DNA from 3 places in the Ferrimonas sp. SCSIO 43195 genome. Region 1 is predicted to be linked to each of the others. Evidence: predicted binding sites of a transcription regulator. Region 1 holds the regulator's gene; each other region holds the start of a gene.
The links. The regulator LexA, encoded in region 1, represses DNA repair genes until DNA is damaged. The targets are predictions, from matches to a motif close to TACTGTATNNNNATACAGTA.

Region 1 (4,428 bases):
CAGAGGGTAGAGCTCGCTGGCCTGGTCGATCAGCTGGTTGCGGCTGAGGTGATCGGACTTCAGCGCCAGCGAAGCGATCAGGCTGGGCAGAATCATCAGATGCAGGATGTTGTTGCGGTAGTAAGTCATGGTGATCGCCTGGTTGTCGGCGATGCTGACGATCTCACCCAGCTCATCCTGGCTGAGCTGGAATTTCTCCAGATCCAGCACGGTTTTCAGGATCGACTTGCCGTCCCCGTCGGTCAGGGTGGTGTAGGGGGTGTAGGGTACCGCCTGCAGCAACTTCAGGTAGAAATCCAGCTGCTTCTCCAGGGTGGCTCGGGCCATGGCATGCTGTGGTGTGGCCAGCAGCGTGGTGGCGGTCAGGGTCACGGCGCTGACGGCGGCGGCATCGTTGATGTTGCACATCAACTGGCCGGCCAGCTCGTTGACCACCGGGGTCAGCCAGGGCTGACGTTGATCCGGATCCGCCTGAGTGTCCTGGCGCCAGTTCGGCACTTTATCGTTGAGGAACTGATGGACAGTGATCGGCTGACCAAAGTTGACATAGCCTTCGCCATAGTTGCGCAGTTTTTTGATGGCGGACAATACCTGCAGCATGCCCTCCTTCTCTTTCTTCTTTCCTTTCAGCTCCTTGTGATAGGTCGCTACCTCCATCACATGGTCATAGCCCAGGTAGATGGGCACCAGGGTGACGGGCCGTTCGATGCCGCGCAGGACGGTTTGAATGGTCATGGCGATCATGCCGGTCTTCGGCGGTAACAGCCGGCCGGTGCGAGAGCGGCCGCCCTCGCAGAAGTACTCAATGGAGTAGCCACGGGCAAACAGCTGATGCAGGTATTCTCGGAACACCTCGGCGTACAGCTTGTTGCCTTTGAAGGAGCGCCGAATGAAGAAGGCGCCGCCATGACGGAAAATCGGACCGGCGGGCCAGAAGTTCAGGTTGACCCCGGCGGCGATGTGCGGCGGCACCATCCCCTGTTGATAGATGATGTAGGACAGCAGCAGGTAGTCCATGTGGCTGCGGTGGCAGGGCACAAACACAATCTCATGGCCGTCCTGAGACAGCTGGCGGACCTGTTCGGCGCCGCGGACATTGATGCCATTGTAGATTTTGTTCCAGATCCAGGACAACAGCCGCTCACCGATACGGATCAGGTTGCTGGAGTAATCGGCGGCGATCTCCTCCAGGTATTCCAGGGCGCGTTCGCGGGCTTTCTCTTCACTGATGTTCTTGCTTTTGGCTTCTTCCCGAATCGCCTCATCCAGCCCCTTGGAGGCCAGCAGGCTACGGAACAGGGCATCGCGATCCGGCAGTCGAGGTCCGGTGGCCACGGTGCGTTGACGACCGAAATGGACTCGCGCCACCCGAGCCAGTTTCTGGGCAATGCTGTCGTCGGTGCCGTGTTTGTCGGCCATATAGCGCAGCGACACCGGGCGGGAGAAGCGAATAAAGGTATCCCGTCCCAGCATCATCAGAATGAAAAACTTGCGCAGCCAGGTGGGTTGCTCTTTGTTGAGCAGGGTGGCGCTAACGCTTTCCTCTTTGCCCGGATCACGGCCCCACATCAGCGACACCGGCACCACTTGAACGTCCAGGTCGTCGTGTTGTTGATGCAGCGACAACAGCTTCTCGAACCGTGCCAGGAAGTCGGCCTTTTTCGCTTTACCAAACAGGGGGGTGGCGCCGTTGAGCCAGACTACACGGCTGACGGACTGACCTTTGATCTGCAGAGGTTTCAACGGGCTTGGCAGGTTGGCGTTGAGGCAGGCCTCATGCAATGCCAGCAGATCCGAATGCGACTCGTGGCTCATGACGTACACCAGGGGCCGGTCGGTATCGATGTCCAGCTCGGCAATGGGGTCTTCAGGCACCAACCGGCTGTTCACTACCGGCTTTTGCAGCCAGCGTGCGCCCTTCATCCAGGGCGATAAGAATTCTTGGGTCACCGTTCTATTCGCTTTTTGTTCGTTAACTGGTTGTGATTCTACACCGAAAGCGACTCAGGCGGCAGTCTGCTGTACCGGCCAATTGTCAGCGGGTGTTCCGGCTGTGGGGATTTGGCCAGTCAAATTCAATAAATTACTGTTGAATTTATCGCCTACCTGTATATACTCACAGTGGTACTGTATAGATAAACAGGTAGAGATATGAAGCCGTTAACCCCGAGACAGACCCAGGTGCTGGAACTGATCCGCAACCATATGCAGGAGACCGGCATGCCGCCGACTCGTGCGGAGATCGCCAAACGTCTGGGGTTTCGCAGTGCCAATGCCGCCGAAGAGCATCTGAAGGCGTTGGCGCGCAAGCAGGTGATCGAGATAGTCCCCGGCACCTCGCGCGGCATTCGCCTGTTGGATACCGGTCCGGAACCGGAGCAACTGGGGTTGCCGTTGATCGGTCAGGTGGCAGCGGGGGAGCCGATTCTGGCTCAGCAGCATATCGAACAGCATTGTCAGTTGGACCCCAGCATGTTCCGTCCCAATGCCGATTATCTGTTGCGGGTGCGGGGCGACTCCATGGTCGATATCGGCATTATGGATGGGGATCTGTTGGCGGTACACAGTCAGCAGGAGGCTCACAACGGTCAGATTGTGGTGGCCAGGGTGGGCGAAGATGTGACCGTGAAGCGGTTTCAGCGTAAAGACAATCTGGTGTACCTGCACGCCGAAAACAGTGAATACCAACCCATTGTGGTGGACCTGGAGCATGAGCCTCTGAGCATTGAAGGCCTGGCGGTGGGTGTGATTCGAAACGGAGGATTGCAATAATGAAGACTCGGCAAGGAACGCAGTTTCGTCATCCCGGCCTGTGGCAGGGCAATTGGTCCACCAACCCCAGATTGACCCGACTGGACAGCGGCGCGGCGGCCCTGACTGAATTGGCACCGAAGCTGGCGGAGTTGAGCCAGAAGCAGCGCTGGTTGGTGCTGGTAAACCCACCAAGGTTCGGTTGGAAACAGATTCTGCAAAATGCCGGAGTGGCCATGGACCGCATTCTGATCGTTCGCTGTCAGGACGACGTCGAAGGCCAGTGGGCCGTCGAACAGGCGCTGTCCGGGCATACCTGCAGCGCGGTGGTGGCCTGGTTGCCTACCATTGCCGCCCGCGACTGGCGCCGGTTGGAGCTGGCCAGTCGCCGTGCCGAATGTTCCGGCTATCTGTTTCAATCTCAAACCAGCCGCATTACCACTCAACTGGTGTCGAACTGGATTCACTAACCTCGGGGAATGCTGGCTTGAGCCGTGGATTCAGGCCTGTCCTTAATAATGAACCTTGTTCGCCTTCAGTTGCTGCTGTTTAATACACCTTTTCATACCCTTAGTGTTTTCTATTGCCAATCGATAAATTAAAGAGATTTCCTCTTTTTTGCCCTTGCATACGTGGATTGAGTGCTATTCTTGATCTTGATCAAATCGAAATATGTCATTAGGTTAGAAAAGACACAGTCGAAGAACTGTGTGAGGCAGAAGTAACGGTCACGCGGAACCGCGTCGGCTGTGTGCCCAAACCGATTAAGGGGAGGGGAGCTTCATAGGGCTGAGCATTACTGTGCTGCTCTTCTCTGGATATTGCGTCATGCAATACACAGAGGAGTAGTTGATGTGAGAAGGATTGCTTTACTGGCCATCATCGCCTTGATGCCAGTGTGGGCGGTCGCCGAGTCGGATTACAATCTGACCCCGGGCGTGACCGCCATCAGTGAGCAGGTGTATGGCCTGCACATGACCATTTTCTATATCTGCTGTGCCATTGCGGCGGTGGTGTTTGGAGTGATGCTCTACTCCCTGATTGCACACCGCAAGTCCAAAGGCGCGGTGCCCGCCAATTTTCATGAAAGTACCAAGATCGAAATTCTGTGGACGGTGATTCCGTTCATTATTTTGATCGTCATGGCGGTGCCTGCCACCAAAACTCTGGTGGCGATGGAAGATCCCAGTCAGTCCGACCTCACCATTCAGATCACCGGCTCCCAATGGAAGTGGCATTACAAGTATTTCGACCAGGGTGTGGAGTTTTTCAGCCTGATGTCCACCCCTCAAAGCCAAATCAATGACGCCGAAGCCAAAGGCGAAAACTACCTGCTGGAGGTGGATAAGCCGTTGGTGATTCCCGTCAACCGCAAAGTCCGTTTCCTGATGACCTCTGACGACGTCATCCACTCCTGGTGGGTGCCGGCCTTTGCGGTGAAAAAGGACGCCAACCCGGGGTTCATCAACGAAGCCTGGACCCGGGTGGACAAGCCTGGCACCTACCGAGGTCAATGCGCCGAGTTATGTGGAAAAGACCACGGCTTCATGCCGGTGGTGGTGGAGGTGTTGCCAGAAGCGGAGTTTGATCTTTGGCTGGCCGAGCAGCAGGGGGCGGCGGCAGCGGCGGCCAAGGCGGAAACCGAAGCCCTGACCCAGACACTGACTATGGAGGAGA
Region 2 (4,428 bases), 900 kb from region 1:
GGTGCCAGACGGTGGAAGAAAGGAGCCCTGGCCCCCAACTTGTGGCCATGACGGACGGCGCGGCGGATAATGCGGCGAAGTACATAACCACGACCTTCGTTGGAGGGCATAACGCCATCGGCCAGCAGGAACGCACAGGAGCGGATGTGGTCGGCGATCACCCGCAGTGAGTTGTTTTCCAGATCCGATACGTTCAGCAGTTGCGCCGATTGCTTAATCAGGCTCTGAAACAGATCGATTTCGTAGTTGGAATGCACGCCTTGCATGATGGCGGCGATGCGCTCAAGCCCCATGCCGGTATCCACCGACGGCTTGGGCAGCGGATTCATGGTTCCGTCGGCCTGACGGTTGTACTGCATGAATACGATGTTCCAGATTTCAATGAAGCGGTCGCCGTCCTCTTCTGGCGTGCCGGGACGGCCGCCCCAGATGTGGTCGCCGTGGTCGTAGAAGATCTCGGTGCAAGGACCACAAGGTCCGGTATCACCCATCTGCCAGAAGTTGTCGGAGGCGTAAGGTGCGCCTTTGTTGTCACCGATGCGGATGATGTTGTCTGCCGCAACGCCGATCTGATTCAGCCAGATGTCGTAGGCCTCATCGTCGGACTCGTAGATGGTGACGCACAGCTTCTCTTTTGGCAGCTTCAACTCTTCGGTCAAAAACTTCCAGGCAAAATGAATGGCATCCACTTTGAAATAATCGCCGAAGCTGAAGTTACCCAGCATTTCGAAGAAGGTGTGGTGACGGGCGGTGTACCCCACATTTTCCAGGTCGTTATGCTTACCACCGGCGCGCACACAGCGCTGCGAGGTTGTGGCTCGGGTGTAGTTGCGCTGCTCGGCGCCCAGGAACACATCTTTGAACTGGTTCATACCGGCATTGGTAAACAGCAATGTCGGATCGTTATGGGGAACCAGGGAGCTGGACTCCAATACTTCGTGGTTCTGGGTGCGGAAATATTCCAGGAAAGCTTCCCGAATTTCAGCAGTGGTCATACGCATGCGGTCATCCTGAAAAAACTGATTGAGTGACGTTCGACAGCCACCTACCCACTGTGGGTGAGGCCGCTGCCCATACAAACGCTCAATTATATCCGCAAGGAAGGTCTGCAAACCAGTAAAGAAGGGGAAATTACGAAAAATTAGCCGTGCTGGCGCAATTCATCAAAGGCAAACTGAATCTGCTCCGATTCAAAACCTCGCCCCATCAAAAAACGATAGGCTTTCTGGCGGCTAGCGTACTGCTCGATGTCGTTGCGTTGATAACGACGCTCAGCCACAGAGAGGCAGGCTGCCCACCAGTCCAGCTCCTGTTGCTGCAGGGCGGTTTCGATCAGGGAAGAGGACACGCCTTTGGTTCTCAACTCCTGGCGCAGGCGGTTGGGGCCGACACCACGGTGAAAGCGACTGCGCACATAGCCCATGGCAAAACGGGTATCATCCAGGTAGCCCCAATCCTGAAGCTGCTCCATCAATGGTGCGTCTTCTGAAACAGAAAAGCCGCGTTGACGCAGCTTCTGCACCAACTCGGCTTTTGAGTGATCGCGGCGGCTGAGCAACCCCAGCGCCGCGTGTTTGGTCTCTTTGTCGCTCAGAGCTTACTCTCCTGCCGGAGCCTCGGCTTCGGCGCCTTCAAACTCATCTTTAGCGGGTTCGGCTTTGACCAGCAGCATGGCACGCAACTGAGTCTCGATCTCTTCGGCAATGGCCACGTTTTCCTTGAGGAAACGGATGCTGTTGGCCTTACCCTGACCGATTTTCTCGCCTTTATAGCTGTACCAGGCGCCGGACTTTTCGACCAATTTGTGCTTCACGCCCAGATCGATCAGCTCGCCCTCTTTGGAAGTGCCTTCACCGTACAGGATCTGGAACTCCGCCTGTTTAAACGGTGGAGCCACCTTGTTCTTCACGACCTTAACCCGGGTTTCGTTACCCACCACTTCGTCACCATCTTTAATGGCACCAGTGCGGCGAATATCCAGACGGACGGAAGAGTAGAATTTCAGGGCGTTACCACCGGTCGTGGTCTCGGGGCTGCCGAACATCACACCGATCTTCATCCGAATCTGGTTAATGAAGATGCACAGGGTGTTGGAGCGCTTAATGTTGGCCGTCAGCTTTCGCAGGGCCTGAGACATCAAACGGGCCTGAAGGCCGACGTGGGAGTCACCCATCTCGCCTTCGATCTCCGCCTTTGGTGTCAGGGCGGCAACGGAGTCGACAATCACAACATCGACGGCACCGGAGCGCACCAGCATGTCACAGATCTCCAGCGCCTGCTCGCCGGTGTCCGGCTGAGACACCAACAACTCTTTGACGTTAACACCCAGCTTCTCCGCATAGATAGGATCCAGCGCGTGCTCGGCGTCCACAAAGGCACAGGTCTTGCCCATTTTCTGCGCTTCGGCGACAACTTGCAGGGTCATGGTGGTTTTACCAGAAGACTCAGGACCGTAGATTTCTACAACCCGGCCGGCCGGCAAACCGCCGATGCCAAGCGCCACATCCAGACCCAGTGAACCGGTGGAGATGGACTCGATATCCAGGGTGGTGGCGTCACCGAGACGCATGATTGAGCCTTTGCCAAACTGCTTTTCAATCTGGCCCAGGGCGGCCGACAGGGCGCGCTGTTTGTTGTTGTCCATTGCAAGCTCCACTCTAAAATTCAATGGGTCGTTCTGTCATTTGTTGGGGTCAGTATACTGTATAGTCATACAGTATCAAGAGTTGTTTGCCATCTAGAGGCGAAATTCAATAACGGGTATCATAGCCGCTTCACTGAATTTGACTAGCAGGAACCTTGTGAGCACCCAGTCCGCGGCCCTTCAGCACCACACGCCCATGATGCAACAATACCTGACCCTCAAAGCTGAGCATCAGGACGTTATTCTGTTCTATCGTATGGGCGACTTTTATGAGCTCTTTTACGACGACGCCAAACGGACCGCGCAGCTGCTGGACATCACCCTGACTGCCCGAGGCAAAAGCGGCGGTGATCCTATCCCCATGGCGGGGGTTCCCTACCACGCGGTAGAGGGCTACCTGGCCAGGCTGGTGCAGATGGGCGAATCGGTTGCCATCTGTGAACAGGTGGGCGACCCCGCCACCAGTAAGGGGCCGGTAGAACGCAAGGTGGTGAGGATTGTCACCCCGGGCACCGTGACCGACGAAGCGCTGCTGACTGAACGACGCGATAACCTGGTGGCCGCGGTCTATGAACACCAGGGCCAGTATGGTTTTGCCACTCTTGACATGACCTCGGGCCGCTTCTTCCTCAATGAACTGGCGGACGACGATGCCCTACTGGCCGAACTGCAGCGAGTCAGCCCGGCAGAGCTGCTGTATTCCGAATCGTTTCCCGGCAAGGCGCTGCTGGAGTCCTGCCAGGGATTGCGGCGACGACCCGAGTGGGAGTTTGACCTGGCCACGGCCCGCAAGCAGCTCACCAGCCAGTTTGGCACCCGCGACCTGGCAGGCTTTGGCGTCGACAACGCCGCCAAAGGGTTGTGTGCGGCGGGTTGCCTGCTGCAGTACGTCAAGGACACTCAACGCACCGCCCTGCCTCATATCCGCAGCATCAGCCGTCAGCAAAACGGTGACTGCATCATTCTTGATGCCGCCACCCGCAAAAATCTGGAGCTGACTCACAACCTCAGCGGTGGCCACGACAACACCCTGGCGTCGGTACTGGATCGCACCGCCACCGCCATGGGCTCGCGACAGTTGCAACGCTGGGTGCATCAGCCACTGACGCAACGCAAGCAGCTGAACCTGAGGCTGGATGCGGTGGAGGAGCTGCTGGACAGCGGCCTGTTTGTGGAGCTGTCTGAACTGTTGAAGGCCATCGGTGACATCGAACGGGTACTGGCCCGGCTGGCGCTTCGCAGCGCCCGGCCACGGGATTTTGCCCGGCTTCGCAACGCCCTGACTCACTTGCCAGAACTCAAAGCAACCCTGGCGGACAGCCACAGTCCTCGCCTGGGACAATTGATCACCCAGTTGGGGGAGTTTCCCGACGAACTGGCTCTGCTGGAGCGAGCCATCATCGACAACCCGCCGGTCCTGATTCGGGACGGCGGCGTTATCGCCCCTGGCTACGATGCCGATCTGGATTACTGGCGGGATCTGTCACAGGGTGCCACCGACTACCTGGCCGAGCTGGAACAGCGGGAACGAGACAACACCGGTATCGCCACCCTGAAGGTGGGGTACAACAAGGTGCACGGCTACTACATTGAGGTCAGCCGGGCCCAGTCGGCGCTGGTCCCCGCCAGCTATGTGCGTCGGCAAACCCTGAAAAACACCGAACGCTTTATCGTGCCGGAGCTCAAGGAGCACGAGGACAAGGTGTTGACCAGTCAGGGCAAGGCGCTGGCACTGGAGAAGCAACTGTATGAGCAGTTGTTCGACCTGCTGCTGCCGAAACTGG
Region 3 (4,428 bases), 1.4 Mb from region 1:
CCACCACCTACATGTTTGAGTACGACTACATTCTCAAAGATGTGGAGATCGACCTTACTTCCGAGGAGTGGACCAGCATTCGTCCTGAATGGTTCCAGGACGGACAAGGCTCGGTACTGGATCTGTTGCTGTTCGCCGCTAAGAAATACGACCTGGATGTGGAGTACTTCTACGACGAGGAGTTGGATACCTATTGGATCGAGTCCATCAATGGCGTCACTGGCTTTAGTGGTGAACAGGTGGACAAACTGACCAATCACCCCACCACCCCTCTGACCGCTCCTTACGGGCCTTGTACCGAGCCCGGTGGCTGGAAGTTCCAGTACGCAGTGGCGCCTTGGCCTCAAAACGGCGTCAACGTCTTTCATACCGAAGAAGACTACAAGCAGATAGATAGAAAACCGATTAATAATAATGGCAAAGCCTTCTTTATTCCTGCTTGTAAGGAGGAAATAGAGCTACGCAAGGAGATTTACCGTAAGGAGCAGCAACGCCTTAAACAGAATGGTGGCAAGGTCATTATTCCTGAGGTGATCATCGAGTGGGACTGGGACAAGGACGCCATTTTCTACGACGTAGAGGTGACGCCTCACAACATGCGTACCGACGTGCTCAAACCTGGTGTCTATACCGTGATGGATGTGATGCTGTCTCTGGCGGAAAGCCGCCCCGAGGTGGATGTACACTTTAACTGGTGGCCGGATCTGAGTACCGGCGTAACCAGTAACTCCTATGTAATGAACTGGATGAAGATTGATGGCGTCGATGACGAAGGTCATGTGTTCAGTGTCGAGCATGCGGCGTCCGGCACCTCTGGCTTTGTATTCCACAACGGCGAGCTTGAACGTGCTAACGACTCTGGTATGACCGGGGTGCTGTATAAGGACATCATGTGTAACGTTGAATTTACTGGCAGTGAATACTGGACCATGCCGACCACAGAATGTACCGGCGGCAGCTGGCGTGAAACCGAGTTGGGTCAACCTGGCTGGAAGCCCCCTTACCTCGGTGACAAGGTGCCAGTGGCCCCCTTTGGCAGAGATGAGAATGGCAAAAAGCGCTCCTATTTCCACTATGTGTTTGGTGGCAACGACGTTCACGCCCTGAGTGACATGGTGGTTATCGTCAGCCCTGAGTACGTGAGCTTTTCCCGGGCTAGCTTCAACGCCACCGACGAGTTTTTGGATCAACTGATCACCAAGGGCGAAGACATCAAGGGCAATGAATTGGCCAGCCCGCTGCCACCGGAACTGGATTTCCAGCCGTTTGACATCAGTAAGGCCAAGGCGCCATTAACCGAAAGCCACTTCGGTTGGAAGCAACCCAACTGCGCCACCTGTCACGACAGTGACACCAATAAGGGCCATGTGGTGGATGATAAAGCGCCATTTGAGTGTGCTGAGTGTCATGGCAGTAATGGGGCGCCCAAGGGCCATGGAGAGGTCACCACTTGCGGTTTCTGTCATGCCAAGACCATCACTCGCCATGGAGACGTCTACAGCGGTGACCAGGTACCTGAACAGGGCTGGAACGAAGCCATTGCAGAACATAAGTCGTTTGGCTACAACAAGAAACCGGCAGAGTACTTCGGTCTGCACAGCAGCTTTCCGGAGCCGGCCAGTTGCCAGACCTGCCACCCCAATGAATAAGAGTTAAGCGACAGCAATCGCATCAAGGCCACCTGTAAAGGTGGCCTTTTCTATTTTGCGGACTCGTAATGAAGCTACAGAAAGGCAATGTCGGTTCACACTTCCTCCTCCTTTCGCTACACTACTGTTCATTCATACAGTTACTGTGTCGCCATGAAACTCTACATTGCCGAAAAACCCAGCCTGGGGCGCGCCATTGCGGCGGTGCTGCCCAAACCGCACAAAAACCATGAAGGCTACATCGAGCTGGGTAATGGCGATTGCGTCAGTTGGTGCGTTGGCCACTTGCTTGAGCAAGCTGAGCCCGGTGATTACCAGGCGCACTGGCAATCCTGGCAGGAGCAGCATCTGCCGATTGTGCCGGAGGAGTGGCAGCTGAAAACCCGCAAGGGGTGCCAAAAACAGTTGACGGTGTTGCGTAAGTTGATGAAGCAGGCGCAGCAGCTCATTCATGCCGGTGACCCGGACCGAGAAGGGCAGTTGCTGGTGGATGAGGTGATTCATCACTGCAAGGTCAGTCGCACCAAGCAGCAGCAGGTTCAGCGCCTGCTGGTCAGCGATTTAACGCCGGCGGCGGTGACCCGGGCGCTGGGGCAGTTGCGCCCAAACCGTGAGTTTGTGCCCCTGTCGGTATCGGCACTGGCGAGGTCGCGAGCCGATTGGCTGTACGGCATCAACATGACCCGGGCCTATACCCTGCAGGGGCGAAAGGTCCACTATCAGGGCGTGTTGTCGGTGGGGCGGGTGCAAACGCCGCTGCTGGGGCTGGTCGTTCGCCGGGATAAGGCGATTGCCGATTTCGTATTGCGCCCTTTTTACGACGTGCTGGCAAAGCTGGTGACCGAGGAGCAACAGCCGTTTACCGCCAAATGGCAACCCAGTGAGGCCTGTCAGCCCTATCAGGATGAAGAGGGGCGGGTGCTGTCGAAGCGGTTGGCGGAGAATGTGGCCGAACGCATTACCGATCAGCCGGCGGTGGTGACCAAGGCGGAGAAGAAGCGCAAATCTCAGTCGGCTCCCTTGCCCTATAACCTGTCGGCACTGCAGATCGATGCCGCTAAGCGGTTTGGCTTCAGCGCCCAAAAGGTGCTGGATCTGTGTCAGAGCCTGTATGAACGCCATCAACTCATTACCTACCCCAGGTCCGACAGTCGCTACCTGCCTAAACAGCAACACCGGGATGCCCCCAAGGTGTGTCAGGCGGTGGCCCATCACTGTGACGAACTGGCGGAGGCGGTGACCGGCGCCGATTTGAACCGCAAAAGCCGGGCCTGGAACGATGCTAAGGTCGACGCCCACCATGCCATTATTCCCACCGGCAAGCAGGGCAGTGCCCGCATCAGTGCCGACGAAGCGAAGATCTACCAGCAGATTGCTCGCCAGTACCTGCTGCAGTTTTACCCGGATTACCGCTTCGATGAGACCAAGGTAACGGTGACCATCGGCACCGGGGTGTTTACGGCCGCCGCTAAGGTGCCGGTAGAGGCCGGCTGGAAGGCGCTGTTTCCGGCCAAAGAAGGCAAGGCGGAGACCGAAGAGGAACACCAGGCTGCATCGTTGCCGGTGCTGCAGCAGGGCCAGTCGCTGCACTGCCGGCAGGGGGAGGTGGTGGAGAAGCATACTCAAGCCCCCAAGCACTTCACCGATGCTACCCTGCTGGCGGCCATGACCAACATCGCCCGCCATGTGGCCGACCCGAACATCAAGGCCATCTTGAAGGAGACCGACGGTTTGGGTACCGAAGCCACCCGGGCAGGCATTATTGAGCTGTTGTTCCGGCGCGGGTTTCTGATCCGTCAAGGTAAGCAGATTCAGGCCTCCGATGCCGGTCGCGCCCTGATCGACAGTTTACCTGAACTGGCAACCACACCGGACATGACCGCGCAATGGGAAGCGGCTCTGGAAGCGATACGGGAGCGTCAGCAAAGCTATCAGGGCTTTATGAACCCGTTGCAGCAACAGCTGCAGCGCCTGGTCGAGCAGGCGCGCCAGCATGTGCCGGAGTCGTTAAGGGGCGTGCAGGCGCCTAAACCCCGACGCAAGCGGAAATCTCCCGCGGGCCGGGGTGGGCGAAGCAAGGCCTCGGGCCGTTCGCCAGCCAGCAAAAGAAAGGCCTAGTCCGGTGCCGGCTTTGTGAGCTGAGCACTCCTAATCGCATTGGAAAAGGGTCAGAATGCTGCTAGAGAACGTCGGTATCGTCGTCCGGGCGCTACCGAAAGCTCCGTCCTGTCACAATCAACAAGCAGTGGTCCAATCATGGTGCAACTCCAACAGTTTCAGCAGCAAGCCCTCTCCCTTATTCGTCAATCCAATCTGACTCAGAGCCAGAAGCAATTGGCCCTGTCTCAGCTGGCGGAGTCGATGCTGCCGGAACCGGCGTTTTCGACCGAGATTCAGCAAGGACTGGAGCAGGGGGTGTTTCACGACATGTTTGAAAGCAGCGCCCCTTATAAGCCTCGCTACGTCCTGCCAGATTACGCCATGGCGATGCGCCAGGGCTGCGAGTTTCTCGAGCTGGAGCCGCCGCAAGATCTGGACGAAGCGATCAATTTTCTCACTATCCTGTATCAGCATGTCCCTTCCGTAACCAGCTACCCAGTGTTCCTGGGGCAGTTGGACCAGTTGTTGGAACCTTTCGTGGATTCAGCGCTGACCGATGTCCAGCTGGAGAAGAAGCTGAGGCTGTTCTGGCAAATGATCGACCGCACCCTGCCAGACTCCTTTGTGCATGCCAATATCGGCCCCGAAGACAGCCGGGTTGGCAGGGCGATCCTCAAGG

Region 2: recA (recombinase RecA) is a predicted target of LexA. The motif match lies at 2,700-2,719, and genes of this name have one in related genera.
Region 3: J8Z22_RS16680 (DNA topoisomerase III) is a predicted target of LexA. The motif match lies at 1,772-1,791, and genes of this name have one in related genera.

The regions. Positions count from the first base shown of each region.
Region 1 covers NZ_CP072679.1:187,431-191,858, forward strand. Annotated here, with positions in the region: gene plsB (glycerol-3-phosphate 1-O-acyltransferase PlsB) at 1-1,923, opposite strand, end outside; gene lexA (transcriptional repressor LexA) at 2,152-2,772, shown strand; gene J8Z22_RS00880 (SulA-like leucine-rich domain-containing protein) at 2,772-3,221, shown strand; partial or broken gene coxB (cytochrome c oxidase subunit II) at 3,642-4,428, shown strand, end outside.
Region 2 covers NZ_CP072679.1:1,083,563-1,087,990, reverse strand. Annotated here, with positions in the region: gene alaS (alanine--tRNA ligase) at 1-1,001, opposite strand, end outside; gene J8Z22_RS05195 (regulatory protein RecX) at 1,142-1,558, opposite strand; gene recA (recombinase RecA) at 1,598-2,644, opposite strand; gene mutS (DNA mismatch repair protein MutS) at 2,841-4,428, shown strand, end outside.
Region 3 covers NZ_CP072679.1:3,606,178-3,610,605, reverse strand. Annotated here, with positions in the region: gene J8Z22_RS16685 (hypothetical protein) at 1-1,649, shown strand, start outside; gene J8Z22_RS16680 (DNA topoisomerase III) at 1,803-3,767, shown strand; gene J8Z22_RS16675 (YjjI family glycine radical enzyme) at 3,906-4,428, shown strand, end outside.